DNA from 2 places in the Streptomyces sp. NPDC093261 genome. Region 1 is predicted to be linked to the other one. Evidence: riboswitches for the same ligand, from Rfam matches in the RefSeq annotation. Region 1 holds a riboswitch; the other holds the start of a gene.
What was found. Region 1 has a riboswitch for cyclic di-AMP ahead of ACIP94_RS17380 (transglycosylase family protein). Riboswitches for the same ligand answer to the same signal wherever they lie in the genome.
Positions count from the first base shown of each region.

Region 2: it holds a riboswitch for cyclic di-AMP, as region 1 does, so the genes downstream of both, ACIP94_RS26580 (C40 family peptidase) here and ACIP94_RS17380 (transglycosylase family protein) in region 1, are expected to answer to the same signal.

Region 1 is NZ_JBIVNO010000007.1:87,303-107,888, forward strand. Features, by position in the region: gene ACIP94_RS17360 (exopolyphosphatase) at 1-113, opposite strand, end outside; gene ACIP94_RS17365 (DUF501 domain-containing protein) at 110-805, opposite strand; gene ACIP94_RS17370 (septum formation initiator family protein) at 861-1,337, opposite strand; gene eno (phosphopyruvate hydratase) at 1,438-2,724, opposite strand; gene ACIP94_RS17380 (transglycosylase family protein) at 3,047-3,742, opposite strand; cyclic di-AMP (ydaO/yuaA leader) riboswitch at 3,747-3,914, opposite strand; gene ACIP94_RS17385 (transglycosylase family protein) at 4,113-5,231, opposite strand; gene ACIP94_RS17390 (cytochrome P450) at 5,410-6,729, opposite strand; gene ACIP94_RS17395 (nucleoside triphosphate pyrophosphohydrolase) at 6,798-7,880, opposite strand; gene ACIP94_RS17400 (SurA N-terminal domain-containing protein) at 7,972-8,625, opposite strand; gene ACIP94_RS17405 (glycoside hydrolase domain-containing protein) at 8,810-9,637, opposite strand; gene ACIP94_RS17410 (insulinase family protein) at 9,899-11,629, opposite strand; gene ACIP94_RS17415 (hypothetical protein) at 11,668-12,624, opposite strand; gene ACIP94_RS17420 (hypothetical protein) at 12,730-12,882, opposite strand; gene ACIP94_RS17425 (hypothetical protein) at 12,894-13,337, shown strand; gene ACIP94_RS17430 (protein kinase) at 13,353-14,876, opposite strand; gene ACIP94_RS17435 (hypothetical protein) at 14,873-15,436, opposite strand; gene ACIP94_RS17440 (N-6 DNA methylase) at 15,717-17,756, opposite strand; gene ACIP94_RS17445 (hypothetical protein) at 18,024-18,305, shown strand; gene ACIP94_RS17450 (hypothetical protein) at 18,487-19,236, shown strand; gene ACIP94_RS17455 (HNH endonuclease family protein) at 19,321-20,082, opposite strand; gene mfd (transcription-repair coupling factor) at 20,321-20,586, opposite strand, start outside.
Region 2 is NZ_JBIVNO010000014.1:107,810-117,476, reverse strand. Features, by position in the region: gene ACIP94_RS26590 (ATP-dependent Clp protease proteolytic subunit) at 1-189, shown strand, start outside; gene ACIP94_RS26585 (hypothetical protein) at 197-502, shown strand; cyclic di-AMP (ydaO/yuaA leader) riboswitch at 916-1,113, shown strand; gene ACIP94_RS26580 (C40 family peptidase) at 1,117-1,590, shown strand; gene ACIP94_RS26575 (DUF6328 family protein) at 1,733-2,269, shown strand; partial or broken gene ACIP94_RS26570 (LysR family transcriptional regulator substrate-binding protein) at 2,539-2,988, shown strand; gene ACIP94_RS26565 (ATP-binding protein) at 3,108-3,566, opposite strand; gene ACIP94_RS26560 (helix-turn-helix domain-containing protein) at 3,827-4,687, shown strand; gene ACIP94_RS26555 (DUF397 domain-containing protein) at 4,697-4,921, shown strand; gene ACIP94_RS26550 (8-amino-7-oxononanoate synthase) at 5,059-6,186, opposite strand; gene bioB (biotin synthase BioB) at 6,333-7,544, shown strand; gene ACIP94_RS26540 (adenosylmethionine--8-amino-7-oxononanoate transaminase) at 7,537-8,817, shown strand; gene bioD (dethiobiotin synthase) at 8,819-9,535, shown strand.

The DNA.
Region 1 (20,586 bases):
ACGATGGTCATGCGACGGTCCAGCTCCACGAGTGCACCGGTGGCCGGGTCGGCGTCCGCCACCAGGAGCCGGATGGAGTTCGTACCGCAGTCGACGGCGGCGACGCGTCTCACTGGCCCTGCTCCTTCTCCCCGGACCGGTCCTGCACGGGCTGTTCCCGCACGGGCTGTTCCCGCCGGGGCTGCTCCTGCGCGGGCCGGTTCTTCCCGGAGACGGGGGTGTGGACGGGCTGGACGGCGAACCAGCCGGTGTCCGTCGTCTCCACCTCCCACTCGTCGCAGGACGGCGGCCCCGCGGCCGTCACACACGACCCTTTGCGCCACCACTCCGGCAGCATCGCGATCGCCTCGTCGCCGAGCGGGTTGACGCCCGGCCCGGCGGCCAGCGAGTGGGCCACCAGCACATGCAGGCACTTGACCCGGTCCGGCATGCCGCCCGCGCTCGGGAAGCCCTCCAGGACCTCGATGGCGTCGCGGCGGGCGATGTAGTCCTCGTGCGCGGCGCGATAGGCGGCGGCCAGCTCCGGGTCGGTCGCCAGGCGCTCCGTCATCTCCTTCATGACGCCGTTGGCCTCCAGCGTGCCGATCGCGGAGGCGGCACGCGGGCACGTCAGGTAGTACGTCGTCGGGAAGGGGGTGCCGTCGGGAAGCCGCGGCGCCGTCTCCACGACGTCGGGCTGCCCGCACGGGCAGCGGTGCGCGATCGCGCGCAGCCCGCGCGGTGCGCGGCCCAGCTGCTGCTGGATGGCCTCGGCATCCGCGTCGGTGGGCTCGGTGCGCGGGGTGGGCGGCGGGGGCGTTTCCATGCGGTACGAAGTCTCTCTTGTGTCTCTCGTGTGTCTCTGTCGGGCTCTGGCGGGCTCACTCGTCGGACGCGTCGGCCTTGTCCACCCCGTCCCAGACGCCCGCGTACCAGGGGCGCGCGAAGGCCGTCCGGTGGGCACGGGACTGCCTGGCCGGATCCGGGTCGACCACGATGAACCCGGTCTCGCCCGGCATCACGTAGTGCAGCCGCTGCCGGATCTGCTGCTCGGCGTACGCGTCGTCCTGCCAGCGCGCCTTGAGGTCGCGCAGTTGCTCGACCCGGTTGCGGGCCTCCTGCCGCTGCCGCTCCAGGTCGGCGATCTCGGCACGCTGGGAGACGTACTGCCGTATCGGGTAGGCGAGCGCCACGATCAGCGAGCACAGCACAAGGGCGAGCAGGGCGGCCCGGCCGGTGAGCCGCGAACGGCGGGCCTGCCGTCTGGTCTGGGAGCGGTAGACCCGGGCCGCCGTCTGCTCGCCGAGCAGCCGCAGCCTGGTCGCGGTGGAGAACCGGTCACGGTCCTTCACGGCCATGTCCTCCGCCTCCCCTTCACACGTGCGTACGTCCCCGCACACGGTACGGGACCGCGTACGGGGACGTACGGACGACTGGCTAAGGCGTTGCCGTGCGTGCTCAGCCCTTGAAGCGCGGGAACGCGCTGCGGCCGGCGTACACCGCGGCGTCGTCGAGGATCTCCTCGATGCGCAGCAGCTGGTTGTACTTGGCGACGCGCTCGGAGCGGGCCGGGGCACCGGTCTTGATCTGGCCGCAGTTGGTGGCGACGGCCAGGTCGGCGATGGTGACGTCCTCGGTCTCGCCGGAGCGGTGGGACATCATGCACTTGAAGCCGTTGCGCTGGGCCAGCTCGACGGCGTCCAGGGTCTCGGTCAGCGAGCCGATCTGGTTCACCTTGACCAGCAGGGCGTTGGCCGCGCCCTCCTCGATGCCACGGGCGAGGCGCTCGGGGTTGGTGACGAACAGGTCGTCGCCGACGAGCTGGACCTTGTCGCCGAGCTTGTCGGTGATGACCTTCCAGCCGGCCCAGTCGTCCTCGAACAGCGGGTCCTCGATGGAGACGAGCGGGTAGGCCGCCACCAGCTCCTCGTAGTACTCCGTCATCTCGGCGGCGGAGCGCTCCTTGCCCTCGAAGAGGTACTTGCCGTCCTTGTAGAACTCGGAGGCGGCGACGTCGAGCGCGAGGGCGATCTGCTCGCCGGGGACATACCCGGCCTGCTTGACGGCCTCGAGGATGAGGTCGAGGGCCTCACGGTTGGAGCCGAGGTTCGGGGCGAAGCCGCCCTCGTCGCCGAGGCCGGTGGACAGGCCCTTGCCCTTCAGCACCTTCTTGAGGGTGTGGTAGACCTCGGTGCCCCAGCGCAGGGCCTCGGAGAAGGACTCCGCGCCGATCGGGGCGATCATGAACTCCTGGATGTCCACGTTGGAGTCGGCGTGCGAGCCGCCGTTCAGGATGTTCATCATGGGCACCGGCAGCAGGTGCGCGTTGGGGCCGCCCAGGTAGCGGAAGAGCGGAAGGTCGCTGGCCTCGGAGGCGGCGTGGGCCACGGCGAGGGAGACGCCGAGGATGGCGTTGGCGCCGAGGGAGCCCTTGTTGTCGGTGGCGTCCAGGTCGAACATCGCCTGGTCGATCAGGCGCTGCTCGGTGGCGTCGTAGCCGACCAGCTCCGGGCCGATCTGCTCGATGACCGCGAGGACGGCCTTCTCGACACCCTTGCCCTGGTAGCGGTTGGGGTCGCCGTCACGGAGCTCGATGGCCTCGAAGGCACCGGTGGAGGCGCCGGACGGAACGGCGGCACGACCCGTGCTGCCGTCGTCGAGGCCGACCTCGACCTCGACCGTGGGGTTGCCTCGGGAGTCCAGGATTTCCCGGGCTACGACGACGTCGATGGACGGCACGAGCATCTCCTTCGTGGATGTGACGCTGTTGGTGCGGGGCTGGTGTGCCTTGCGCCTAGAGCCTAACCGCCCAGGGGCGGCGGCCGGCCGACCGACCGTCCCGTGGACAGGGTGACGGTACCCATTGTTCCATCACGGAACAAAGAGGGGGTGACGAAGGAGGGACGCGGAGGCAAAGGGGACGCGGAAGCAAAGAGCCCCGCTCCGGTACGCGCGGGGGAACACGTACCGGAGCGGGGATCCCGTGGGGACGGGGGCGGCCCTCAGATGACCCCCACGGCGGGGGTCACGACCGGGCGGACGCCGCGGGACGGCCGCCGGACGGCCGTCACTTCAGGTGCAACTGCTGGCCCGGGTAGATGAGGTTGGCGTCCTCGACGATGTCCTTGTTGAGCTGGAACAGCTTCTTCCAGCCGCCCTGGACATGGTGCCTCTCGGCGATCGTGCTGAGGGTGTCGCCCTTGACCACCTTGTACTCGCCGTCGCCCTTCTCGACCTTCTTGCCGGTCGGGGTGGTGACGGTCTTCCGGGGGGCCGGGCGCTGCGCGGAACGGTTGGCCGTCTGCTGCTCGGTCGAGCGGGTGGTGGCGCTCTTCACCGAGTCGCCGGAACCGGTGGAGCTGCCCGCGGAGGCCCCGGCGCCGTTGTAGGGGGCGCTGGTCAGACCGGTGCCGCAGACCGGCCAGGCACCCTTGCCCTGACCCGCGAGGACCTTCTCGGCGACGGCGATCTGCTGGGCCTTGGAGGCCAGGTCGGCGCGCGGGGCGTAGGCGGTGCCGCCGTACCCGGCCCAGGTCGAGTTGGTGAACTGAAGGCCGCCGTAGAAGCCGTTGCCCGTGTTGATGGACCAGTTGCCGCCGGACTCGCACTGGGCGACGGCGTCCCACTGGGTGGCGGTGGCGGCGGAGGCGTTGCCGGCCGCCATCAGCGGAGCGGCGACGGCGGCGCCGGCGACACCGGCGAGCGTGATGGCGCGAACGGCCTTGGACGGACGGCGGTGCTTGCCCTTACCGGAACACAGCATGGTTCGATCCCCTCACCGACGCCTGCGAGGTGAGCTGTCGGGTTCGGGCCGGTTGAGTTGCCCGGCCGCGCGCCTCCCCGGCGCGCGGCTCCACCCCTAGCCGTCCCCGGTCAACTCCCGGGCCCGGCACTTACCTTGGGTCCCCCGCTCCTGCCTACGGCGCTTGACGCGTCGACTGTTCCCGTACGACCGCTGGCAGGATTCGGCGTTGCGACCGTCGGGGCCCGCTGTGGCGAGCGGTCACGACCGTAAGCAGTCGTCACGCCGAATTTCAAAGACGATCAGGGCTTATGAGACTCATATCTCACTCTCGCCAAACCGGACATTCAGCGCGAAGCGGGGCGTGAAGTGTCCGCGTTCAGGCGGCAGTTCAGGACTCGTCCCCGGACGACCCGGCGGTGACCGCAAGGCTCTGACCGGGCCTGATGAGGTTGGGATCGGCGCCGACCGTCTTCTTGTTCGCGTCGTACAGCGCGACCCATCCGCCATGGACATCAAGGGAGTCGGCGATACCCGCCAGGCTGTCTCCGGGACGCACGGTGTAGGAGTCGTCGACAGTCTCGCGCCCCGTGGCGGAGCCGCGCGAGGCGTGCCGGCCGGCCGACTCGCCGCCGGGGCCGTACGCGCCAGCCTCGTCGGCGCTGTCACCGCGGTGGCGGCCGGCACTCGCGTCGGAAGACGCCCCACTCTGCCCGACCTTGTCCAACTCGTCGCTCTTCGTCGTGGCCGAGAGCGCACCGAGGAGGCTCTGGGGTCCGTCGGAATCGTCGCCGTCCCCGGTCGCGTTGCCTGTCGGCGTGGATGGCGAGGAGGAGGACGGCGAGGACGACGAGGGGAGCGAAGGCGAGGACGGCGACGAGGAGGACGACGGCGACGAGGAGGACGAGGACGACGATGGCGACGCGGAGGAGGAGGGCGACGACGAGGACGACGACGTGGCAGGGTCCGACGCCCCGGAGGAGCTCGCAGAACCGGGCGACTGGGACGACTGGGAGGACTGGGGTGTGTCGGATGATTCGGACGGCCCGAAGCCGACCCCGGAGTCCGAGAAGAAGACGGCGCCGCCACCGGAGGAGTGGCCGCCCACGCCCGTGTCCACGTCCGCGGCGGCCGAGTCCTCGCCCAGCCCGGAGACCACGCCGCACTCCCCCCAGGCGGAGGCGCCCCGGTGGTCGAGGATCTTCTCGGCGACGGCGATCTGCTGGGAGCGGCTCGCCTGGTCGGGGCTCGGGGCGTAGTCGAGCCCGCCGTACTTGTCCCAGTCCTCCTGCGTCAACTGGAGCCCGCCGTAGTGGCCGTTGCCGTGGTCGGCGCTCCAGGAACCGCCGCTCTCGCACTCCGCGACCCGATCCCAGGTCGTACCGCTGGCGGCGCTCGCACCGGTGGCGGCCAGGAGTGGGATCGCGATCGCTGAGCCCGTGACCCCTGCGGCGACGAGGAGAGCCGGAGCCTGGCGGGGGCGTCGGTGCCGACCGTTCCCGGAGAGCATGCGGTTGCCTTTCACACGACAGCAGTGACCAACGCGGCGGCTGTGGCGTACCGCCGCGTTGCTGCGTGAAGGTATCCGCACTCGATCACTTGTCACAAGTTAATGCAGCGCAGATCACGTGAAGATCACGGAGTTGAGAAAATGTCACCTTTCTGTGACCGTCGGCGTGTTCGCCACCTCAGACAACGGCACCGCCGGTACCGCGGTGATCTTCCCGCCGAACCGGGGTGAACTCCACGGGAAGTGTGCGCAATCCGCGCATAATGAGCCCACCGCGCCAGCGCAAATCGGCTGAATCCACCGCGAGTCGTAGGTCCGGGAGACGGGTGAGGAGCGTGGCGAGCGCGGTCTGGCCCTCCAGGCGGGCGAGGGGGGCACCGAGGCAGTAGTGGATGCCGTGTCCGTAGCCGAGGTGCTGATTGTCACGGCGGGAGAGGTCGAGGACATCGGGATCGGCGAACCGCTCCGGATCCCGGTCCGCGGCGGCGAGCACCACGAGGACGGGATCGCCGGCGGCGATGTCCTGCCCGCCGATGGTGAGCGGCCGGGTCGCGAACCGCCAGGTGGCCAGCTCGACCGGGCCGTCGTAGCGCAGGAGTTCCTCGACGCCGGTCTCCAGGAGATCCCTCTCGCCCCGGGCGAGCGAGGTCTGGAGGCGGGAGCGCTGCCCGGGGTGGGTGAGGAGGGCGTACGTCCCGTTGCCGATGAGGTTGACGGTGGTCTCGAACCCGGCGAAGAGCAGGATGAAGGCCATCGCGGCGGCCTCGTTCTCGGTGAGGTGCTCACCGTGGTCGGAGGCGCGGATGAGCCCCGAGATGAGGTCCTCTCCCGCCCCGGGCATCTCGGGCAGGGCCGCGCGCTTGCGGTGGATGAGGTCGGCGAGGTAGCCGCGCATCTTCTTCACGGACCGCGCGACCCCGCCCCGGGGGCCTCCCCCGTGCCGGATCATCATGCCCGCCCAGTCCCGGAAGTCGTCCTGGTCCTCACGGGGGACGCCGAGCATGTCGCAGATCGCGTAGATGGGCAGCGGGAAGGCGAACTCGTGGATGAGATCGGCGGACCCGCGGTCCGCGAACCGGTCGATGAGCTGATCGGCCAGCTCCTGCACCCGGGGCGCGAACTCGGCGACGCGGCGGGGTGTGAAGGCCTTGGAGACCAGCCGGCGCAGCCGGGTGTGGTCCGGCGGGTCGATGTTGAGCAGGTGCGTCATCAGCTCGGCCTTGCGCTCGCCGGGGATGCCGGTCTTCCCCTTGGCGTGCGCGGGCTCGTCGTGGTGCGCCGGGTTCTTGCTGAGCCGCTGGTCGGCGAGGGCCTGCTTGGCGTCGGCGTGACGGGTGACCAGCCAGGCCTCCACACCGCTCGGCAGCCGCGTCCGGTGCACGGGCGCGTGCTCGCGGAGCCAGGCGTAGGCGGGGTAGGGGTCGGCGGCGAACTCCCAGGTGAAGAGTTCGGGCCCGAGGGTGCAAGCGGGGCGGGCGGGCTGGTGCTGGTCGGTCACCCCCCGACGGTATCCACGGCCGCCCCGCCCTGCCAGGCCGGTCCTCGACCCCAGGTCTCCGGCGGCTCCTACGCCTCCGAGCCGAGACCCCCCGCCCCCGGGCCCGGCTCCCCGGCCTCCGGCTCCGTCTCGGCGGTCTCCGGCCCGAGCCCCTCGGCGGCCCGTACGGCGTCGCGGTAGGCGCGGGCGGCGGCGCGCAGGGCCGCCTCCGGGTCCACCCCTTCCGCCTCCGCGTGCACGGCGAGCGCCAGCAGTTCGTAGCCGATGCCCTCGCCCTGCGGGAGCGGCACGACAAGGCCCGCCGAGCGCACCCGGGAGGACAGCTTCGCCGCCAGGGCCAGGCCGGGCTGCCCCAGCGGGACGCCCTCCGTCACCGAGGTGCGCCGCTTCTCGATGGCCTTGGTGCGCAGCCAGTGCTCCTTGACCTCCTCCGGCGTCGTCGCGGTCTCGTCGCCGAAGACATGCGGATGGCGGTGGATCAGCTTGGCGACGATGCCGCCCGCCACGTCGTCGATGGAGAAGGGGGCGTCCGGGTCCTCCTCGGCTATCCGGGCGTGGAAGACGACCTGGAGCAGGACGTCGCCCAGCTCCTCGCGCAGCTCCTCCCGGTCGCCCGCCTCGATCGCCTCGACCAGCTCGTAGGCCTCCTCGATGCCGTACTTGGCGAGGCCCTTGTGGGTCTGCCGCGAGGACCAGGGGCACTCGGCCCGGATGCGGTCCATGACCTGCACGAGGTCGAGCAGGCGGGAGCCCGGGAGGTCGTAGGAGGCGGGGAGCAGCTCGAGCTCCGGCATCCGCACCCGCCCCGAGCCCGCCAGCCGGGCGAGGCCGTCGGTGAGCTGCGGCTCGCCCTCGCCGGTCGCGACGACGACCACCGTGCGGCCGCCGGCGCAGGCGTCGACCAGCTCCTGGGCGCTCGGAACGCCCTGCTCGACGGCTATGCCCGCCTCGCGCAGATACGGCAGCTGCGGGTGCGCGCCGTCCGCGCACAGGACCCGGTCGGCGTCGCGCAGCGCCCGCCACGCGGGCCAGGACAGCAGTCCGGGGGCGACCCGGTGGCTGGTGGTGAGCAGGACGACCCGGCCCGGGGCGGCGGATGCCTCCGCGTCCCGGCCCTGGTCGGGGGCGCCTTCGAAGCTGGTTGCGTTCACCCTTCGAACGTAACCCACGCCGCCGACGGCCCCGGAAGTTTTCCACAGAGGGGCGGGCGGCCCTGCCGGGCTCCGGTGCCGGGCATCCCCGCTACGCCGTCTGCCGCGCCCCGGCCGCCGTGGCCTCCTTGACCCAGGGCGTCTTCGCGTCGACCCGGCTGCTCTTCTGCACATCCCAGGTGCCGTAGCGCGGATTGACGTCGATGTTCAGTTCCTTGGACGCCTGGGCCATCGCCTTCCAGAACGTGGCCTTGCCGTCCGTCGTGTTCATGTCGGCGCCGATCGCGGCGGCCAGCTTCCGGGCCTCGACCTCGGTGCGGAGGTTGTCGTCGAGGCGCCGGGGCGCCACCCCGTACTGGTCCAGCCAGATCGACTCCAGCGACCGCGCGCCGCCCGCCTGCTGCTCCAGGCTCGTGCGCATCTGATCGACGTCCCGGCGGCTGACGGACACGCCCGCGTCCCTGGCCGCGCGGTCCAGGACCCGGTCGAGAACCAGGCTGTGCAGCGTGTCGCGGGCGAGGCTGCTGGTCCGGGCGATCGTCTGCTGGTACTGGGTGTCGTCCGGGGTGGCGGCGCGCTGCGCGGTGCGCACCTCCTTCACCCGCCCCTCCAGCTGGGCGACCGTGATCCGGTCGCCTCCGACGACGGCCGCGGCACCCGGGTGCTCGGTTTCACCGCATGCGGTGAGGACGGGGGCCGCGACGAGGGCGGCGCTGACGGCGATCGCGGTGCGACGGCGGTGCAAGGTGGCCTCCCGAGGAGATTGTGCGACGGTGCACAAGGTCTTGCGGTGATCGATGGTAGGCAGTGGCCCAGCTCCGGCCAACCCGTATGACCAACGATTCACCGGGACTTCGGGCACCGTCGTCAGGTGCGCACCCCTCGTTCTGCCGGGAGCCCGGCTGCCCGGGCCCCGCTCCGGCCGCGGTTCAGCCGGTGATGGCGACCGGTGCGTCCCAGGCGTCGCGGTCCACGGTGAGCGTGTAACCGCCGCGGGTCTCCTTGCTGTTGACCATGTACTGGTGGCCACGGCTGTGGTTGGTGTACTGGGTGGAGCCCCAGGGCCAGTCCGTGGTGGTGGTGTACTTCTTGTCCCACAGGGCGTACCAGAGGTTGCCCGGCAGATCGGTCTTGTCCTTCGCGGTGGCGATGGCCTTGGCGCTGGAGCTGGTGAAGCCGTAGAAGCCCGCACGGTACGTCTTGGCGTGCAGTTGCTTGTCGAAGGCGCGCACATACGCCAGCACGGCGTCGTTGCACGACGTGTTGGTGGTGTCGTACGGCTCCATGTCGAGGTAGATCGGGCTGCCGGCCTTGATGCCGAGCGCCGACGCCTTGGCCACCGCGTCCGAGGCGTCGCTCGTCCCGAGGGAGGCGGCGGTGGAGGCGGTGAGTTTCTCGGGGTTGGAGCTGGTCTGGCAGGGCGGCTGGGCGCCGACGTAGAGCGGGATGAGCTTCCAGCCGACGGAGCTGACCGACTTCACCCAGGACGCCGTCAGGTTCGGCTGGTTGCAGCCGCGGTTCTTGCCGCCGACGTACACGGCGGCGGCACCGTAGAAACCGTCGTGCCAGCCCTTCATCGCGGACAGCGACGGCGCGGTGCAGGTGTCGAAGGCGTGTCCGGTGAACGTCTTCTGCGCGGGCCAGGTCGTCGCGGCCATGGAGGTCTGCGCCGCGATCCCGGCGCCCGCGACGACGGCGGCCCCCGCCGCCGCCCACGAGATGTATCGGAACTTCTTGGACTGCCGGTGGCCGGCCATCCCCACCCCATTTCACGACAGGCGGCACGCACGCGGCGTCCGCCGGAAAGAGTCCCTTGGGTCCCCGGCAGTGGCGCGCGTCGGCGCGGCAGCGTCCGTGACGGTGTCCGCACAGACATCCGAGGATGGCTGAAACCTACACCCGATTCAGGGCACCACCCGACCGTGAACTCGGTTCACACTGGCCAACTTGATGAACCTTTGACGATTCAGAGAGCTGTGCGTGACCTGTGCGCTGTCCGGCCCCGGTCGCGTGCCGCCTCACACCCGCCGGGTGCGCCGCAGAATCCGCACGGCGGGCCAGGCCGGCAGGGCGGCGACGCCCCACAGGAAGCCCGCGATGGCCGCCCACTCGCCGGTGGTGGTCTCCGGATCGCCGGCGCCGAACACCGTGAACAGAAGGGCGAGGAAGGCGAAGAAACCGCCGAGGAGACCGAAGACGACCAACGCGGCCGTCTGCCGCCCGGTGCGCCGGGCGGGAGCGGACCCGGCGGACGTCCCGGCACCCGCCTCGGGCGCCCGGGCCGCCTGCGGGGCCGGCCGCTGCTGCCGGGCCGGCAGCCACACCACCGCATGGGGCGGTACGGCGGCGTCGACGGCCGCCATGGTGTGCGCGTCCACCCCGTACAGCCCCGGCTCCACCTCGATGACCAGTCCGTCGGTGCCGACGAGCCGCCGGCCACCGTCGGGCCAGCTCAGCATCGCGGCGCAGGCCCGGTAGTGCACGGTCACCGCCTCCTCCGCCCCGTCCTTCGCCCGGGCCGTCAGGCTGATCCCGTCGTCCCCGACCACCAGCGCGGTCCCGTCACCGCGCACCGAGGCGAACCGGCGGCCGGTCACCGCGTACGGCGAGCTGGTGGGGGCCTCCTTGTACCCGGCCCAGTCCGCGCTGTGCCCCGCCGGCACCTGGAGCAAGGCCGTCCCGGCCGCCTCCAGGGCCACCGTGTGCAGATGCCCCGGCGTCACCGCCCACAGCTCCGACCGGAGTTCGTCGATGCTGCGCACCGGCCGCCCGGCCAGCAGGTCCTCTGCCGCGCCGGGCAGCCGTCGCACGGCCGCGTCGGGTGCGGTGAGCCCCCCGTCGACCCGGGTGCGCACCGCCTCCAGGTCGGCCTGGCCGATCCGGCCCACCTGGAGCGCGGCGAGGACGTCGACGAACCCGCCGAGCACCGCGTCCTGTTTGGCGGGCAGGGCGTCCGCGAAGGCGGTCACCAGGGCGAAGCCGTCGCGGCGCGAGGCGTAGTCGGTGGCGGCCGTGTAGGAGTAGCCGCCCTCCTGGCGCAGCGCGCGGGAGAGTTCGCGCTCCAGCACGCCCGCGTACAGCCGTGCGGCGGTGGTGTCCTTGACGACGGCGTCCAGCAGGACACCGCCCTTGCCGTCGGAGAAGTAGGCGGGGGTGGCGGGCAGCGCGGAGGTGACGGCGGGCATGGGGCGCCGCCCACCGGCGGGCAGTCCGAGGCTGAGTCCGGCCGGCAGCCGCTCACCGGCCACCCAGAGCGCGGCGTTGCCCCGGGTGAACCAGGTCCGCGCCCACTCCCGTACGTCCTCCGGGCCGAGGCCCCTGACGCCCCACTCCGGATAGCTGACCAGGCCGTGCCCCTGGGCCCCGTAGCGCCACAGCGGGAGCTGCCCGACGTCGCGCCGGGACTCCTCGGTGCGCAGGATCTCCTTCTCGGTCTCCAGACGCTCCATGGGCAGGTCGGCCAGGGAGGCGCAGACGCCCTGGAGGTAGGCCACGACCTCGTGCTCGGCGCCCTCCACGTGGAAATGGGTGAAGGCGGCCTTGGTGGCGCCGTTGAAGTGGTAGTCGGCCAGGCCCTGGCGGTGCAGGGCGAGGTGCTCGACGAGGTGGGTGACCCCGGCCCGGCCGAGCGTCTCGTCGGCGACCCCGACGCGGAAGACGAGTCCGGCGCGCACGGGTCCGGTGCCGTACGCGAAGAGGGTGGGTATGCCGTCGACCTCGGTGGGGTGGATGGCTGCCTGGGGGTTCATCGTCGGCCTCTGTTCGGCGTGTTCGTCGTCATGGCGGCTCAGCCTCGGGCGAGGGCGGCGTCGCGGTGTTTGACATAGGCCGCGGTGGCGTCGCCGCCCAGATCGGCCCACGGGTACTCGGAGGCGAGATTGCCGAGCGCGCGGAAGCAGACGGCGGCCCGTGCCAGGTCCCCCATGAGCGAGAACACCGCGGCGAAGTAGCCCTGGACGGCGATCCAGCCGTAGTCGCGGCGGAAACCGGGATGGAGCGCGGACCGTTCGGCCGCCTCGACGAGTTCTGCCCGCACCGGGGCCTGGCGCAGATACTCCTCGCGCTCACCGCCCCGCAGAGCGAGCCAGTGCTCCATGTGCACCTCGGCCACCAGCCCGCCGTTCACGGCGCCTTCCGGTGCGGCCAGCAGGCACTCCCGGGCGAAGGTGTGGGCCGCCTCCCAGTTCCCGCCCCACTTGGGGCAGAGCTTCTGGAGCAGCCGGCCCTGCGCGCTGAAGTGGTGCGGGTGGTGCGCGGCCAGCCGGTCGTAGCGGCGTCGCGACTCGTTCTGCCCGAGCTGCAGGCCCATGGCCGTGGTGAGGCGCTCGGTCCAGGCCGCGTCGAACGACGGGTCGAGCGCGGTGGCCCGGATCAGCAGTTGCTCGGCCTGGCGCAGATGGGCGTGCAGTCCGGCGAACTGCTCCCGGCTGACCTGCTTGGCGGGCGCCGCGGTCCGGATCTCCCAGCCGATGCGCACCTCGCGGGCGCCGAGGACGGTGAGGGCGAGCACGTCGTCGGGTGTCGCGGCGAGGATCTCGCGCATCCACCGCTCGATTCCGGCCACCTCGGACAGCACACCGACGGCGAAGCTGCGGTTCGTCTCCCGCGGCAGCCCGTCGAGGTACTGCCGTATCGACGCCCAGTCCCACGCGGCGGCCGCCTGCCGCAGCCAGGTGACCTCGGGGAAGGCGGAGGCGACCTGGAAGTCGGGAGGTGGCGTGGCGGAGACGGAAGCGTGCGGCATGCGGCGGATCCTAGGCGAGACCCGTGGCCCTGCCACCAACTGGGGAAACGCGGCCCCGAGCAGGGCGAATCACTACCGACGCTTGACCGTTTTCCTTCTGCCTGTTCACTCGACGTTAACCATCCGTCCGTAGCGTCCGCCCGTCTCGATCACCACCGTGATCCGCGCGCCGCTCTCGCCGGCCCTGCTCACCGATTCCCTGCCGAGCGCCTGGTGCGCGTGCGGCAGCCCGCGCGGCCCCACGCCCCTCTTGCTCACAGGAGTTCCTCATGACCCTCAACGCCCGCCGCGCCAGGCAACTCCAGGAAGCCGTCGCCCCCTTGCTCCTGCAGGGCGAGCAGGTGGAGATGACGACCCTCGCGGGCGTCGGGTCGGTCTCCGTGCGCAAGCAGGCGCTCACCGCGGCCGTGGTCGGCGTGCTCAGCGCGGGCACCGTGATGGCCACGGTCACGCCCCGCCCGATGTACATAGCCCTGACCGACCAGCGCGTGCTCTTCTTCGACGGCAACCGCGGCGGCAAGCCCGGCAAGCTCATGCTCAACCTGCCGCGCCCGTATGTCTCCGCGGGCGGCTCGAAGAAGGCGTTCCTGGGTCTCCAGTACGTGACCCGCCTGTCGGTGGCCGGTCAGGAGCAGGGCCTGAAGGTCACGTTCCCGGTCCAGCACCGCGGGGACGGACCGCGGTTCGTGTCGGCGCTGCCGGTCACGCGCTGAGGGGCGCCGGCCGGGTCAGCCGCGGACCTGTCCCAGCCACTGCAGCGTCCGCCGGATGTCCCCGGCCAGCGGATGCCCAGGGCCGCGCAGACGTTCGACATCGTGCAGCAGCCGTACGAGAGTGTCGTGGGCGGCGGCGCGGTCGCCGAGGGCGAGCAGCAGATGGCCGATGCGACGGCGGACGTCATGGGCGAGTTCCGGGTCCCCCGCGACGTACTGGTTCTCGTAGTACGGCAGCAGCGCCCGGTACTCGGCCAGCGCGGCCGCCGGTTCGCCCAGTTGCTCCAGGCACTGCGCGATGTCGTAACGGAAGCGCAGGCACTGGGGGTCGGCCTGGCCGGCCTCGCTCGCGCGTTCGTCGGCGAGGCGGCGCAGTTCGGGCAGTGCGCGCCGGTACTGGCCGTCGTCCATGAGGGTGGCCGCGTACTGCTTGCGCAGACTGCGGACGACCGGTGAGTGCTCCCCGTGCCGGGTGGCCGCCGCCGGGAGGATCGCCCCGAGGATGTCCACCGCCTGGGTGATACGGCCCTCCCCGAGGAGGCGCTTGACCTCGTCGACGGCGCCCGCGACATCGGGCTTCGTGACCGCCGGCGCGGCCTGCGGCTGGGGCGCGGGAGTGCGTGCCCGGTCCGGCCAGGGGGCGTGGGGACGCAGAAAAGGGCGCGTGGGGTCGAGGGGGGCTCCCGACGGCATGCCGCGAGCGGGCAGGAGCGGAAGCAACTGCTCGTAGGTCTCCTGGGCCGAGGCGGGGCGGTGCTGAGGGTCCTTGGCGAGCAGCCGCAGAACGAGCGACTCCAGTGCCTCGGGCACTTCGGGACGCAGCCGGCGCACCGGCAGCGGCGGCTCGTACAGATGGCGGTGCAGCACACCGAGCGCGGTCGAGCCCGCGAACGGGACGTCCCCGCTGAGGAGTTCGTGCATGAGCACGCCGAGCGCGTACAGATCGGTGTACGGGCCGACCGCGCCGCCCATCGCCTGCTCGGGGGCCATATAGGCGGGCGAGCCGATCGGGGAGCCGGTGTGGGTGAGACGGGTCGTGTCCGTGTCCATCACCGACGCCACACCGAGGTCGAGGACGGTGACCGTGCCGTCCTGCTTGACGATGACGTTGCGCGGCTTCAGGTCACGGTGGACGATCGGCACCGCGTGCACGGCGGACAGCACCGCGCACAGTTGCGCCGCGACCGCCACCACCCACGGCCAGGGGTACGGCTCGTGCTCGGCGAGGTGGTCGGCGAGGTCGGCCCCGTCGACGTACTGCATCACGAGGTACAGCTCCTCGCCCTCGCTGCCCGCGTCATGGACGGTCACCAGGCCGGGGTGGTCGACCTGCGCGGTGACCCGGCACTCGCGCATGAACCGGCGGCGCAACTCGTCGGCCTCCTGGCCCGCGACCTTGTCCGGCCGCAGCAGCTTGACCGCCACGCGCCGGTCCAGGCGCTGGTCGTACGCCGTCCAGACCTGGCCCATGCCGCCCTGGCCGATGAGGGTGGACAGTTCGTAGCGCTGTGCGACGATGCGTCCGGCCGTCGCGCTCATCTGCCGTCCTCGTGCCTGCGCAGGTAGTCGCTCAGTTCGTCGAGCTCCGCCCGGACCTGGTCGATGCGGGCGGGCGCGGGGCGCTGCGGCTGCGGGGACGGCGGCCCCGGCAGATAGGGGTTCGGGGGGGTCGGCGCCGGCGGGACGGCGGGGTAGGGAGCCGCGGCGGGGTAGCCGTAGCCCGGCTGGGACGGTGCGTAGGCGCTGGGCTGCGGGGGCGTCGTGCCGGTGGGCGGCGGACCGTGGTGGTGACGTATGTCGAACACCACGAAGTACGCCCCGCTGACGGCACCGAGGATGAGCACGGTGGCGAGCGCCGCGTCCCCCCTGGGGTCGCTCTCCGGGACGGAGCCGACAACCGCGAGGCAGCCGATGGACAGGGGCACGCTGATCCAGGCCAGAACCCAGTCCGCCCATCTGCCGCGCAGCATGGCGACCCGGAACAGCGGGACACACGCGAGCAGTCCGCAGCTGAGGAAGCCGGCGATGGCGAACAGCACCCGCAGGGTGATGACCGTGCCCGAAGTGCGGGTGGGCGGCGCCGCGCCGTGGCCGTGCATGACTGCTCCTGGGACCCGATGAGGACGGACGTACGAGTGTCGACGTCCGAGCGTATAGCCCGGCCCCGACAGACGGTCCGGGTTGTACGGAACCGTAGTCGTACCGGATCCGAGGAGCGGGCGGGGGCCACGTGACGGGGCCGGCGCGACGGCCTGCGCATCCGGCGTGCCTTGAGTCCGGTGCGGCGGCCCGGGCCTCCGGCGGTCGTCAGTCCGGCGCAGCGGCCAGGACCTCCGACGGTCGTCAGTCCGGCGCGGCGGCCAGGGCGTCCGGCGGTCGTCAGTCGGGCGCGACCGTGCCGTCCGTCAGCCCGTCGTACAGGCCGCGGACGAGCTGGTCGCCGAGGCGGCCGGCCAGGCGCAGGGCGTCCTCGAACCCGGCGAGCGCCCGGAACCGCTCTCCGTAGCGGCGCTGCTGCTCCAGTGGGAGCCGGGGCAGTTGGAGACGGCGCACGTCGAGCCGGGTCGCGGTGGAGGCATAGCTGCTGGCCTGCCGGTTGTTGGCGGTGCCGCGCAGGAAGCCGGCGAGGAACCAGGGGTCGAGCGCCGCCGGGTCCGGGCGCAGCAGCGTCAGATTGCGCCCGAGTGCGGCCCCCGCGGTCGTCGCGTCGATCACGCGTGCGACGGCACCGCCGCCGAGCACGGGCACGACCACGTCGCCCTCCGCGACGAGGACCGGTCCCTCCCCGGTCCCGGGCAGGGTTCCGGAGGGTGCGGTGCCGGCGAGGACGTCATGATCGGTGAGCACGCGCGTGTGAGGCCCGTTTCCACCGGTGCGCATCACCAGGGCGCCGCTCCGGGCGAGTTCACCGACGGTCGTCAGCGGCCAGCGGGTCTGGTCCGTGGTGTCGTGCGCGGGCGGATTGAGGTCGACGGTGAGCCGGAGGGTCTCGTCGAGACGGGCGCGCAGGGCCGTGAGCTCCTGGGCTCCGCCGCCGACCGAAGGCGGCGGGAGATGGCGGGCGGGGGCCAGGTCGACGTCGTCGTCGAGGAGTTCGATGACCGGCACGGACCGGCTCACGCCCGGAACCTGCGGTGCGGTGCCGGTCCGGGCGAACGGGCGCCATGCCCCCAGCACGGCGTCCCGCACGGCCGGCCAGTCCGGACCGCCGCCCCCCTCGGGGCCGAGCGCTCCGGCGTCCGTGAGCAGCACCTCGGGCTGCGCGGGAGCCATCTCGGGCCGGCGCAGCACCCATAGGTGCAGCGGGATGTTGTACGGGGGCGCCGCGCCCACCGGCAGGGCGATCACGGCGCGCAGGGCACCGCGTCGCAGCAGGTCGGCGCGGATACGGCGGCCCGAGCGCCGGGAGGCGGCGGCGGGCGGCATCAGCAGCACGGCGGTGCCGCCGTCCCGCAGCCGGGCCAGCGCATGCTGCACCCAGGCGAGTTCGGACTCCGTACGCGCCGGGAAGCCGTACTCCCAGCGGGGGTCGTAGGCGAGTTCGTCGTGGCCCCAGTTGCGTTCGTTGAACGGCGGATGGCACAGCACGGCGTCCGCCCTGAGGGTGTCGAACGCGTCGGCCCTGAGGCTGTCGCCCGCAGCCGTGCGCACGACGGCCCTGGTGTGCAGGGTGAGGCGCAGTCCGGTGAGCGCGGCCAGCCCGGGATCGCTGTCCTGGCCGCGGAGTTCCTGTCCGCCGGATTCCGGGGCGGGCGTCGCGGCGACGGCGCGCAGCAGGGCGCCCGTGCCGCAGGCCGGGTCGAGGACGCTGCGGGCGGGCCCGACGAGGTCGGCCATCAGGGCGGCCAGGCCGGCGGGGGTGAGCGTGTACTGGCGGGGGTTGGCGTCGAGGTGCCGGCCGAGCAGGAACTCGTACGCCTCCTGGGCGCCCACCTCCGCGGCGAGATCCGCTGCGCCACGCAGCAGCGGGGCCGACGGGAGGAGTTCCGCCGGCGTCGGGAAGGGCACGGCGGGCGGGCGGAGGATGCCGAGGCGGGGGGTGAGCACCTGTTCGAGGGCGGTGGGCAGCAGTGCGGCCAGGCGGGCGTCGGAGCCGGCGCTCGCCTCCTGCCAGACCGTGGGCCGGTCGCGGACGAGCACGAGGACACAGCCCGCGTGGACGAGCGCCGTGACGGGTCCCTCCGGGTGGCCGGCGACCTGCTGCCACACACGCTCCCGCAGGGGCACCTCGGCGAGCTTGCCCTGCCGGCGCAGCCAGTTCTCCACCTCCGCGAGCGCGAAGGAGGGGCTGGTCTCGGTGCCCCCCACCGGCTTGGGGAAGTCGGTGTGCCGTCGGCGCCAGTTGCTGACGGCGGCACGGCCGACCCCCGCGAGCCGGGCGATTCCGGCGGCGGTCACCTCTGTCCCGTTGTCCTGCACCCGCCCGGCTCCCCTCTGCCCTGTGCGGCACCGTCGACGTCCAGCGCCCCGGTCTCGGCGCCTTCGGCCGTCGGTCTGCTCTCAGCTCTGGTCTGTGGCGCCGAGCATACCGAGATGCGCAAGATCCACCACTTCACGCCCGTGTATAGAACCCTCCGCCGGATTCGTGTTGACTCGGTTCACAGCCTCTGATCTTATTGATGCCGTGAACGGGCGACTTCGCCGCAGCGGCGAACGCCCCGAACAGGGGAGGGAACAGCCGTGGCCATGAAGGGCAGACTCGCGCTCGGGGCCGTCGTCGGCCTCGTCGTCATCGGCACGGTCTCGGCCAACGCGGACAGAGTGGACAGGGAAAAGGCGACCCGGAACGACAACGGCACGCCCCCGTCCCTGTCCGCCGGCCGGCACCCGGGATCCATGTCCGGGCACACGGGCGGGGACACGTCCGGCCGTACGGTCAGGGACACCTCCGGCCCGGGCGGGGCCATGTCCGGCCGCACGGGCGGGGACGGCGGCGCGCCGGGGACGCCCCGGGCCACGGCTCCCTGACCGGGAGGCCCCCCCGCACCGCGCCCAACTCTCCCCTCGCGTACCGTCTCCGCGCACACCACCGCACGTGCCTCCCCGCACGTGCCTCCCCGCACATGCCTCCCCGCACGGCACTCACCGCACGCGCCTCGTCGCGCCGCACGCCATCGCACCGCACGCCACTTCACCTCAAGGAACTCTCATGCGTCGCACCGCTCTTGCCGCCCTCTGCCTCGCCGCCGCGGCCACCGCGGGACTCACCGGCTGCCTGCCCGGCCAGAACTCGGCGGACGACAAGCCCAAGGGGCCGTTCGCCGGACTCACGGGCGGCGACATCGCCGACCGGGCCATGAAGGCCACCACCGGTGCCACGTCGCTGCGCATGACGGGCGATGTCCGCGACGACGCGAGCAGCGGCACCATCCGGATCGACATGGCCCTGAACAAGAACGGCGAGTGCGCCGGCACGATGGCCCTGGGCGGACAGGGCAAGGCCGACCTGATCAAGACCGGCGACACCGTCTACATGAAGTACGACGAGGCGTTCCTGCGTGCGCAGGGCAAGGGCGACTCCAAGTCGGACACCGACGCGGTCGTGGCCCTGATGGCCGACAAGTGGACCAAGATGGCGGCGAAGGGGAAGGACGCCAAGGACATCGCGGGCTTCTGCGACCTGGACTCGGTGCTGGCCGACGCCAAGAACGTGAACTCCGACGCGACGCGGGGCGCGACGGCCACCGTCGACGGCACCCCGGCGATCGTTCTGCACGAGAAGGACGGCAAGGACCGTTACACGCTCTACGTCGCCACCCAGGGCAAGCCGTACCTCCTGAAGGTCACGAGCACCTCCAGGAAGGACCCGGGCACGATCAGCTTCACCGACTTCGAGAAGCCGGTTCCGGCAGACGCGCCCAAGGGCAAGGTCCTGGACCTGGACAAGCTGGGCGGCTGATCGGCACGGCCGGCCCGCCCCCGTGTGCCGCCCGTGCGGTGGCGGACGGGGGCGGTGCTCCCGTGGGACCGTCGGTCCGGCGGGTCAACCGCCGCACTGCTCCAGCATCATCCGCTTGTCGGCCGCCGTCACGGGAAGCTCGTACTTCAGTGACACCTGGGCGAAGCGCACCGAGTAGGCGCAGCGGACCTGCTTGTTCGGAGGCAGCCAGGTCGCCGGACCGGAGTCGCTCTTGGCGCCGTTGGCCGGTCCGTCCACCGGGATCAGATTGAGCGGATCGTTGGCGATGTCCTCACGCTTGCCCTTCGTCCAGTGGGAGGCGCCCATCTGCCAGTCGTAGGACAGCGGCATGACATGGTCGATCTGGACCGTGGTGGCATGGGACTTGGTCCACTCGATGGTCTTCGTGGTGTACGGGTCGTGCAGCGTCATGGACACCACGACGCAGTTCGACCCCGACCTGAACCGAACGTTCTGTCCATCCCTCTTGAGAAGGTCGTTCCGCGAGTCGCACCCGTTGTGGGCGAAGGGGATGCCACCGGGGGCCGAGTCCATCCACGCGTACCCGAACTCGTCCCGGGCATAGCCCGTCTTCGGGCCGCGCCCCTTGGTCGACACCTTCCCGATCAGTGCCCGCGCCTTCGCCCGGTCGCCATCCGAGGTGATGGCCGCGAGTCCCGGCTTCGTGCCGTCCGGGTTGTCCAGCGGGCTGACGGCATGACCGTCGCCGGCCCCGGCCACTGAGGAACCGGAGGGCGAACCGGCCTTGGGCACATCGATCCCCTGACAACCGGTCACCGTCATGGTGAACACGACCAGGGCGGCGGCGACGAACCCACCCCTCATCTGCAGCACGCTAAGCCCTCCCCTTGCCCCTGCCATTCGTCCGGGCCACCGCGCGCCGGCGCGGCGTGCCCGGTCTCACGGTAGCCGCCGGTACGTCATGCTCCTACGACTGCCCCGTGGGCGACCGATGCACGCCGGGCGTGCGGCCGGTGGTGAGCCGGCCGAACACTTCCCGAACCAGGGCCCGAACTGCCGTCCGAACCGCGGTCAGAACCGCGGTCAGAACCGTGGCCCGGGCCTACGACCCCAGGATCGACGTCAGGAACTCACCGACCCAGCCCAGCAGTTCCCGTCCGACCAGCGGCTTCCCGCCCACCTTCGCGGTCTTGGGGCGGGGCACCAGGACCTGGTGGAGCGCCGGCTTGATGACGGTCCCCGGGTACAGCCGCTTGAGTCGCAGTTCCTGGGATTCCCTCAGCTCCACCGGCGCGAAGCGGATGTTGGGGCCCTGCAGGACGATCTCGCCGACACCGCACGCGCGCGCGAGCATGCGCAGGCCCGCCA
Region 2 (9,667 bases), on a different contig from region 1:
GAGTTGATGCGCGTACGCGGGCGACTGGAGGAGATGCTCGTACGCCATACCGGGCAGAGTCCGCAGCGGATCGCCGCCGACATCGAGCGGGACACGATGCTCGACGCTCCGGCCGCGGTGGAGTACGGACTGATCGACCGCATCATCCCGAGCCGCAAGGCGTCGCGCCCCGCGTCCGACGCGAGGTGAGCCGCCGATGCTGCCGCCCGAACTGCCCCCGCTGCCCGCACTGACCCGGGCCGAGGCGGAGGTGATCGACCGTTACCTCGACGTAGTCGACCTGCTCGGACGCATCAACCCGGCGCACTCCGGGGACACCTACCGCGGACTGCGCGCCGCCCAGGCCCTGGCGAGCAAGGCGGCGACCCTGCGCGACGCCCTGACGGTCATGCACCAGCGCGGGGAGCACGAACTGCATGGCCCCACACTGGCCCGGGCCCTGCGCGTCCTCGACGGCGAGCGGCGCGCGGCCCGGGTCGCCGTGCCGCCCGGACCGGAGTGACGCATGGCGCGCGGGGATCGGTCGGGTCCTGACTGACGGCCGGTGATCTGTGGTACGCGGTGTGCAGTTGACCACGGTCCGGTCGGCGTTCGCGCACGGCCCGCGCCGTCGGCCCTGCGTCCGGCCCCGGGATCAAACGGACCAAATGGCGTACCCCTGCCCGGCGTAGAGGGTGCTCCGTCCGGGAGCGGGGAGAACGTGGGCCAAGTGCGGGGCATCCAGGGCGCCATGACATGCTCCGCCGCAGGTCCGGGCCTCGTCGATCCCCTCAACGGCCCTCACACACAAGGGTGTCCGGCCGAACGGGTGAGTGGTGAGTAATGCCACAAACCCTCGATTCCATTGTGATTTTCCGACATCCCTGGGCGAAGATCCCTTGCTGACGACAAGCCCCCGCCACCGCGGCGGGGCGGTCCGGGCGGACGCCGAATCCTGCCGCCGCCCGGATGATCCGGTCGACAGAAGTGGATCGGCAGGAGTGGAGGACCCAGCAAGGCGGGCCTCCCGGAGAGATCCGGGTGGTCCTTGGGGTGAAGCCGCGCGAGCGGCCGGGCTACTTCGCCAGCCCGAATCCGACAGGTCATCCTTCACAGGCGGCTGACGAAGGGTTGCGCATGACTGCGCTCAATCGTGTCCCGTCGCTGCTGACCCGGGCCGGCACCGCCTCGGCCCTCACCCTCGCCGCCGTCGGCGGCAGCATCGCGGTTCCCGGCGTCGCAAGCGACGCGGCGGCCGCGACGCCGGCGACAAAGGCGCTCCAGATCGCGGCGTCCAAGAAGGGGTCTCCCTACAAGTGGGGGGCCGCCGGGCCGCGCCGCTTCGACTGCTCCGGACTCACCCTCTACGCCTACAAGAAGGCGGGCAAGTCCCTACCCCGCACGGCAGCGGGGCAGTACAACAAGACGCACCACATCTCCGCCTCCCACCGCAAGGCCGGCGACCTGGTGTTCTTCCACTCCGGCCGGAACGTCTACCACGTGGGCATCTACGCCGGGAAGGGAAAGATCTGGCACTCCCCGAAGACCGGGTCCGTCGTACGGCTCGAGAAGATCTGGACCAGGAGCGTCTGGTACGGCCGGGTCAGCTGATCCGGCGGGCGGGGTGACGGCACGGGCCGCCGTCACCCCGCGCGTACGCCGTGTCCCCGTGGGTGGCGGGTGCGTCCCCGCGGGGACGGGCGAGGACGCGGCCCCGGGGCGTGAAGAGGGTCGCAGCGGTTACTCGTTCACCATGGCCGACCGACCACCTCTTGAGGCACGGCACGAGACACCGCTGGAGCGCGCCGACCGCAACTTCGCCGAGCTGCTGCAGGAACTGCGTGTCACGCAGACCGGCGTGCAGATTCTCTTCGCGTTCCTGCTGACCCTCGCGTTCACCCAGCGCTTCCCGTCCCTCGACACGGCCCAGCGCGTCACCTATGTCACGACGCTGCTGCTGGCGATGGTGGCCGCGGCCCTGTTCACGGCCCCGGCCGCGCTGCACCGAATGCTCTTCCAGCAGAACGTCAAGCCCGCCATCGTGCGGATCTCCTCCCGGCTCGCGGCGGCCGGGTTGGTGGTGCTGGCGCTCGCCTTCACCGGCTCGGTGCTGCTGGTGGTGGAAGTGTCGCTCGGCCGCGCGGCGGGCATCGCCGCCGGCGCGGGCACGCTGCTGGTGTGCGCGGCCCTGTGGCACGTCCTGCCGCTGCTGGTGCGGCGCGCGGTCGTCAGGAGACGAGAGGCTCGAGGAGAAGCACCGGACCGAGACCCGTCAGAGCGCCCCCGGTGACCGCCTCCAGGGCTCGCGCGGTGCGCGGCCGGCGCAGTCGGCGGCCGAGCCACTTTGGCGCAGCGGCCGCCCTTCGGGCGCGTCCGACGCCACGGGGCGTTCATCGGGGTCAGGGGCCCGCCCGGCGGATTCCGTGGCGGTGGCGAAGGCCTGGGACCGGCCCAGTCCCCGGAGCGGCCGTGCGCCCAGGTACAAGCACATAGCCACCGCTGAGCAGCTGAAGCGTGGGGAACAGCCCGATCACGGCCACCAGCACCGTGGCGACTTTGCCGTCGTCCGTGTCCCTGGAACCCGTGCTGTCGGAGGAGCTGGTCCTGGTCACGAGCCCGGGCCACGCGTTGAGCGCGGAGGCGTCGCGACTGCCACCCGCCGAGCTTGCGGGGCAGCCGCTGATCAGCACGGCGCCGCGGCACCCGGCGCGGCGGGAGGTGGAGGCCGCCCTCGCCGCCCTCGCCGCCGTCGCCGCCGTCGGCGCCACTCCGCCGGTCCTGGTCGAGACGCCGGGATACGCCGTGGTGTGCGCGCTGGCCAGTGCCGGTCTCTGGGTGGCGGTGGTGCCGGAGATGGTGGCCAGGACCACGGCGACCCCGCTGGGGGTACGCCCGCTTCGGCCGGGCACCCCGCGCCGGACGATCTCGGTCGTGCACCGCACCGACGAGCCGGCGCCCGCGGCCGACGCCTTCCGCGCTCTGCTGCGCGGCGCCTTCGGGCGAGCGGCGCGGAACCTCCGAGAGGCCGCGACTCCGCGCACGCCGGCATCGCACCCGGGACGCGCCCCGTCCCCCCGGGGCGCGGCGCGGAGCGGCCCAGCCCTGCGTGCCCATGCGCAGGCACCGATTCAGGGCTCCGGCTGTCCCGCCCCCGAGACCGACCGCACGGGAACGGTCCACGGCAGTTCGATGGCCACGGTCTTGCCGCCCTCCCGGGTGGGCCGCACGGTGAGCGTCCCGCCGTGCTCGGCGGTCAGCCAGCGGACGATCACCATGCCACGGCCGTTGTCCTGCTGGACGGCGGCCGGCAGCCGCTTGGGGAAGCGCGGGTGGCTGTCCGTGACGCCGATGCGCAGTAACTCCTCCCGCGCGAGCGCGATGTCGACCGTGAAGGTCGGTGACTGCCCGAACGTGTGCTGCACGGCATTGGTCGCCAGTTCGGACACGATCAGGCGCACGGAGTCGGCGACTTCGGCATCGCTCGGCAGACCCCATTCCGTGAGAATGTCCGAGACATATGTTCGGGCGGCGGAGACCGAGGCGGGATCGCTCGGCAGAGTGACGGATGCTTCCTGATGGTCTGCCATGGCGACGTCGTCCCTTTCCCTGGGGACCGGGGTCCGACACGGAGCGGTCTGGTTCGAGAACGGTCCCGGACTTGGTGCTGCGCGCCAGACTGCCATCACCAGGCCTGTCGCGCGTGCCATCCCTCGAGATATGCATATATCTGTCGCCCGAAGCGGTGAACTCTCCGACGACCGACCGTATTCGGGCGGCCCTCGGGGTCATCCTTTACCGTCGCCTACCGTCGCCGTGAAAACCGCGCGCCGTGCGGAGGGAGTCGGCCATGCAGTACGGACCAGCGGTGCGCCGCCGCAAACTCGGCGCCGAATTGCGCGGCCTGCGTGCCCGCTCGGGTCTCACGAGCGGCCAGGCGGCCGCGCGCGTCGGCTGGCACCAGTCGAAGGTGAGCCGGATCGAGACGGGCTCCAGCGGGGTCAAGCCGGGGGACGTACGGCTGCTGCTGGACGCGTACGGCGTCGAGGACCCCGAACTGCGGGAACTGCTGCTGGTGCTGGCGGGCTCGGAGGACGGCGACGGCCGGCAGAACTGGTGGCACGCCTATCGAGGGGTGCTGCCGCCGGCCTACCGCGACTTCATCAGCCTGGAGTCGCAGGCGAGCGGGATGCGCACACTGGAGACCTCGGTGGTGCCGGGGCTGCTCCAGACTCCGGAGTACGCCCGGGCGGTCACCCGGGCCGCCGTGGGCACCCTGGAGGACGCCAAACTGGACGCCCTGGTGGAGGTGCGGCTGGCCCGTCAGGAGGTGCTGCGCGCGGATCCGCCGCTGCGGCTGAGCGCCGTTCTGGACGAGGCCGTGCTGCGCCGGGAGGTCGGTGGCCCCCAGACCATGACACGGCAGCTCAGGCGGCTGCTGGACGCGGCCCGGCTGCCCCATGTGCGGCTCCAGGTGCTGCCGTTCGCCGCCGGGGCGCACATCGGCATCACTGGGCCTTTCGTTATCTTCTCCTTTCCGAGCAGATCCGATCTGGATGTCGTCGTTCTCGACCACTTGACGAGTAGCCTCTACCTCGAACGGAAAGAAGACCTCCAGGCCTACTGTGAGGCCTTCGACTCCCTTCGGATCCACGCCCTTTCGCCCGAGGACTCGTTGGATTACATCGCCGCGTTGGCCGGTGATGCGTAAGGAGGCACCATGTCAGCACCGCCTCGGCACATCTCTGTCAGTACCTTCCTGCACGGCGCACAGTGGCGGCGCAGCAGCCGCAGCACGGGAATGAACAACTGCGTCGAGACCGCCCGCCCGGGCACCGGCCCCTGGCGGGGACTGGTGGCCGTGCGCGACTCCAAGAACGTGTGCGGCCCGGCCCTGCTCTTCACCCCCGACGCCTGGAAGGAGTTCCTGATGGGGCTGACCTGATCATGTCCGTTCGACCCGGGCTTTTTTTAAGCCAATTCCGGGTCGATTTCCCCCTCACATCCGACGGAGTACTCCGCTCACGGTTCCGTACCCGTCCCCTGCGTACGACGAGCGACGCACACGGCCGTCCCGCCGACTCACGGTCGCGTCTCGCCGATCACGCGCACAGCGTGCTCGATCTGCCCGTCGGTGAGATCCGCACGGGCGGTCAGCCGCAGCCGTGAGATGCCGTCGGGCACCGACGGCGGACGGAAGCAGCCGACGGCGACTCCCGCCGCCCGGCAGTCCGCCGCCCACCGCACCGCCAGTTCGGCGGAGGGGGCCCGCACGGAGATCACGGCGGCGTCCGGGCGCACCGCCTCATGGCCCTCGGCCGTGAGACGGGCGTGCAGGGCCGTCGCCACCGCGCGGGCCCGCGCGGCACGCTCCGGCTCGCGGCGCAGCAGTCGCAGCGCCGCGAGCGCCGCGCCCGCCGCCGCCGGGGCGAGCCCGGTGTCGAAGATGAACGTCCGCGCCGTGTTGACGAGATGGTCGATCACCGGTGCCGGGCCGAGCACCGCGCCGCCCTGGCTGCCGAGCGACTTCGACAGCGTCACCGTCGTCACCACGTCCGGCGCGCCCGCGAGGCCGGCCGCGTGCGGAGCGCCACGGCCGCCGGCGCCGAGCAGGCCGAGCCCGTGCGCGTCGTCGACGATCAGCCCGGCATCGCACTCCCGTGCCGCTTCCGCCAGGCCGGCCAGCGGGGCCGCGTCGCCGTCCACCGAGAACACCGTGTCGGAGACCACGACGGCGGGGCCGCGGTGGGTGCCGAGCGCCTTGCGGACCGCCCGGGGGTCGGCGTGCGCCACGACCTCGGTGGTGCCGCGGGCCAGCCGGCAGCCGTCGATGAGCGAGGCGTGGTTGCCCGCGTCCGAGACGATGAGGGAGCCGTGCGGCGCGAGCGCGGTGACCGCCGCGAGATTGGCCGCGTACCCGGAGGAGAAGACGAGCGCCGCCTCGAAGCCGCAGAAGTCGGCGAGTTCGCGCTCCAGCTCGCCGTGGAGTTGCGTCGTTCCGGTGACGAGCCGGGAACCGGTCGAGCCGCCACCCCACAGCCGGGCCGCCTGCGCGGCGCCCTCGGTGATCTCCGGATGGCGGGACAGACCCAGATAGTCGTTGCCGGCCAGGTCGAGGAGCGGGGAGCCGGCCGACCGGGGACGCAGAGTTCGGACGAGTCCGGCCCGGCGGCGCGCCCGTGCCTGTTCGTCGATCCAGCCGAACGCCATGGTTCCTCCGGGCTTTTGTAGGCAGCGCACAGACACTAGCGGGACGACCAGCCGCCCAGGGTGTGGCAATACCCACACGTCGATCGCTGTCTGTTGTGCGGTCTCTCCTTGGCCCGGGGCGGTCCCGTAGGACAGGATCGGCTCTCATGGACCTGCTGAACACGCTGGTGGACAAGGGGATGCGGCGCGAGGTGCCGACCCGCGAGGAGGCCTTGGCCGTCCTCGCCACTTCCGACGACGACGTGCTCGATGTGGTGGCGGCGGCCGGCAAGGTGCGCCGCCACTGGTTCGGCCGACGGGTGAAACTCAACTATCTCGTCAATCTGAAGTCCGGCCTGTGCCCTGAGGACTGTTCCTACTGCTCCCAGCGGCTCGGCTCGAAGGCCGGCATCCTCAAGTACACCTGGCTCAAGGCCGACGAGGCCTCACAGGCCGCGGCGGCCGGAGTGGCGGGCGGCGCCAAGCGGGTCTGCCTGGTGGCGAGCGGCCGCGGGCCCACCGACCGGGACGTGGACCGGGTCTCCGACACCATCAGGACCATCAAGGAGCAGAACGAGGGCGTCGAGGTGTGCGCCTGCCTCGGTCTGCTCTCCGACGGCCAGGCGGAGCGCCTGCGCGCGGCGGGCGCCGACGCCTACAACCACAACCTCAACACCTCCGAGGCGACCTACGGGGACATCACCACCACCCACACCTACGCCGACCGGGTGGACACGGTGCAGAAGGCGCACGCCGCCGGTCTGTCGGCCTGCTCCGGGCTGATCGCGGGCATGGGCGAGAGCGACGCGGACCTGGTGGACGTCGTCTTCTCGCTGCGGGAGCTCGACCCCGACTCCGTTCCGGTGAACTTCCTGATCCCGTTCGAGGGCACTCCGCTCGCCAAGGAGTGGAACCTGACGCCGCAGCGGTGTCTGCGGATCCTCGCCATGGTCCGGTTCGTCTGCCCGGACGTGGAGGTGCGGATCGCGGGCGGGCGCGAGGTCCACCTCCGTTCGATGCAGCCGCTGGCCCTGCATCTGGCCAACTCCATCTTCCTCGGGGACTACCTGACCAGCGAGGGCCAGGCCGGCAGGGCCGACCTGGAGATGATCGCCGACGCCGGGTTCGAGGTGGAGGGCACGGACCAGGTGACGCTGCCCGAGCACCGCGTGGCGGGCGGCTGCGGCTCGCACGGGGACGCCGGGTGCGCGTCCCACGCAGGTGGTGGGTGCGGGTCCCACGAAGGCGCCGGGTGCGGGTCCCGCGAGGAGAGCGGTGTCTGTGGCTCCGCTTCCGCGCCGCACGTCGGCGAGGCCCGTACGGACCTGGTCGCCGTGCGCCGCCGGGGCGCCGGAACGGATCTGGCGCCCAATGCCTGAGTTGTCCGTGGACGAGCTGCTGGTGCTCGACCGGCAGCACGTCTGGCATCCGTACGGCCCCATGCCGGGCCGTCAGGAGCCGCTCGTCGTGGAGTCGGCGAGCGGGGTGCGGCTGCGGCTGGCCGACGGCTCCGGCGAACTGGTCGACGGCATGTCGTCCTGGTGGGCGGCGATCCACGGCTACCACCACCCGGTGCTCGACGAGGCCGCGCGCGACCAGCTCGGGCGCATGAGCCATGTGATGTTCGGCGGGCTCACCCACGAGCCCGCCGTCCGGCTGGCGAAGCTCCTTGTCGACATGTCGCCGGACGGTCTGGAACATGTGTTCCTCGCCGACTCGGGCTCGGTCTCGGTCGAGGTCGCGGTCAAGATGTGCCTTCAGTACTGGCGTTCGCTCGGCCGTCCTGCCAAGCAGCGGCTGCTGACCTGGCGCGGCGGCTATCACGGCGACACCTGGCACCCGATGTCCGTGTGCGACCCCGAGGGCGGCATGCACGAGCTGTGGCGGGGCGTTCTGCCCCGGCAGGTCTTCGCCGAGGCGCCGCCGGCCGCCTACGAGGAGGCGTACGCCGACCTGTTGCGCGAGACGATCGCGCGCCACGCGGACGAACTGGCCGCGGTGATCGTCGAGCCGGTGGTGCAGGGAGCGGGCGGAATGCGGTTCCACTCCCCCGCGTATCTGCGGGTGCTGCGCGAGGCCTGCGACGCGCATGACGTCCTGCTCGTGTTCGACGAGATCGCCACCGGCTTCGGCCGCACCGGCGCGCTGTTCGCCGCCGACCACGCGGCGGTGACCCCCGATGTGATGTGCGTCGGCAAGGCGCTGACCGGCGGTTATCTGACCATGGCGGCGACGCTGTGCACCCCGCGGGTGGCCGAGGGGATCTCCCGGGGGGAGGTGCCCGTGCTCGCGCACGGCCCCACCTTCATGGGCAACCCGCTGGCGGCGGCCGTCGCCTGCGCCTCGCTCGGCCTGCTGCTCGGTCAGGACTGGCAGACCGAGGTCAAACGGATCGAGACGGGCCTGAAGGAGGGGCTCGCTCCCGCGCGGGACCTGCCCGGAGTGCGCGAGGTGCGGGTGCTCGGCGCCATCGGCGTCGTCCAGCTCGACCACGAGGTGGACATGGCGGCGGCGACCCGGGCCGCGGTACGCGAGGGTGTGTGGCTACGGCCGTTCCGCGACCTCGTCTACACGATGCCGCCGTATGTGACGGGCGACGCGGATGTGGCACTGATCGCGCGCGCGGTGTGCGCGGCGGCACAGGAGGGCTGACATGTCGGTACTGGTGGTCACGGGGACCGGCACGGAGGTCGGCAAGACGATGGCCACCGCCGCCGTCGCGGCGGTGGCGGTCGCGGCGGGCCGGTCGGTGGCCGTGCTCAAGCCCGCGCAGACCGGTGTGGGACCGGACGAGCGCGGGGACGCCGACGAGGCGGCCCGGCTCTCGGGCGCCTGGACGGTGCGCGAACTCGCCCGCTACCCCGACCCGCTGGCGCCCGCGACGGCGGCCCGGCGGGCCGGCCTGCCGCCGGTACGGCCGGGTGAGGTGGCGGAGGCGGCCGCCAAACTGGCCGTCGAGCACGACCTCGTGCTCGTCGAGGGGGCGGGCGGGCTGCTCGTACGGTTCGACGACGAGGACGGCACTCTGGCGGACGCGGCCCTGCTGCTGGCGGCACCGGTGCTGGTGGTCGCGACGGCCGGCCTCGGCACCCTCAACGCCACCGAGCTGACGGTGCGGGAGGTGCGGCGCCGGGGGCTGGAGTTGACGGGTGTGGTCATCGGCAGCTGGCCCGAGGCCGCGGACCTCGCCTCCCGGTGCAACCTCGCGGATCTTCCGGTGGTGACGCGGGCGCCGCTGCTCGGGGCGCTGCCCGCGGGCGCCGGAGCGTACGCGCCCGCCGACTTCCGCGCCGCAGCGCCCGGTTGGCTGGCGCCGGTGCTCGGCGGGACATGGGACGCGGAGGCGTTCACCTCGTCCCACGCGCCCTAGCGACGGGGCCGGCCACGACGGGGGCGGCCACGGCGGGGGCGGCCACGGCGGGGGCGGCCACGGCGGGCGCGTATGGCACGTATGGACGGCGGCGGGGATGCGGACGGCGGGTGCGGGGGACAATCCGGATAA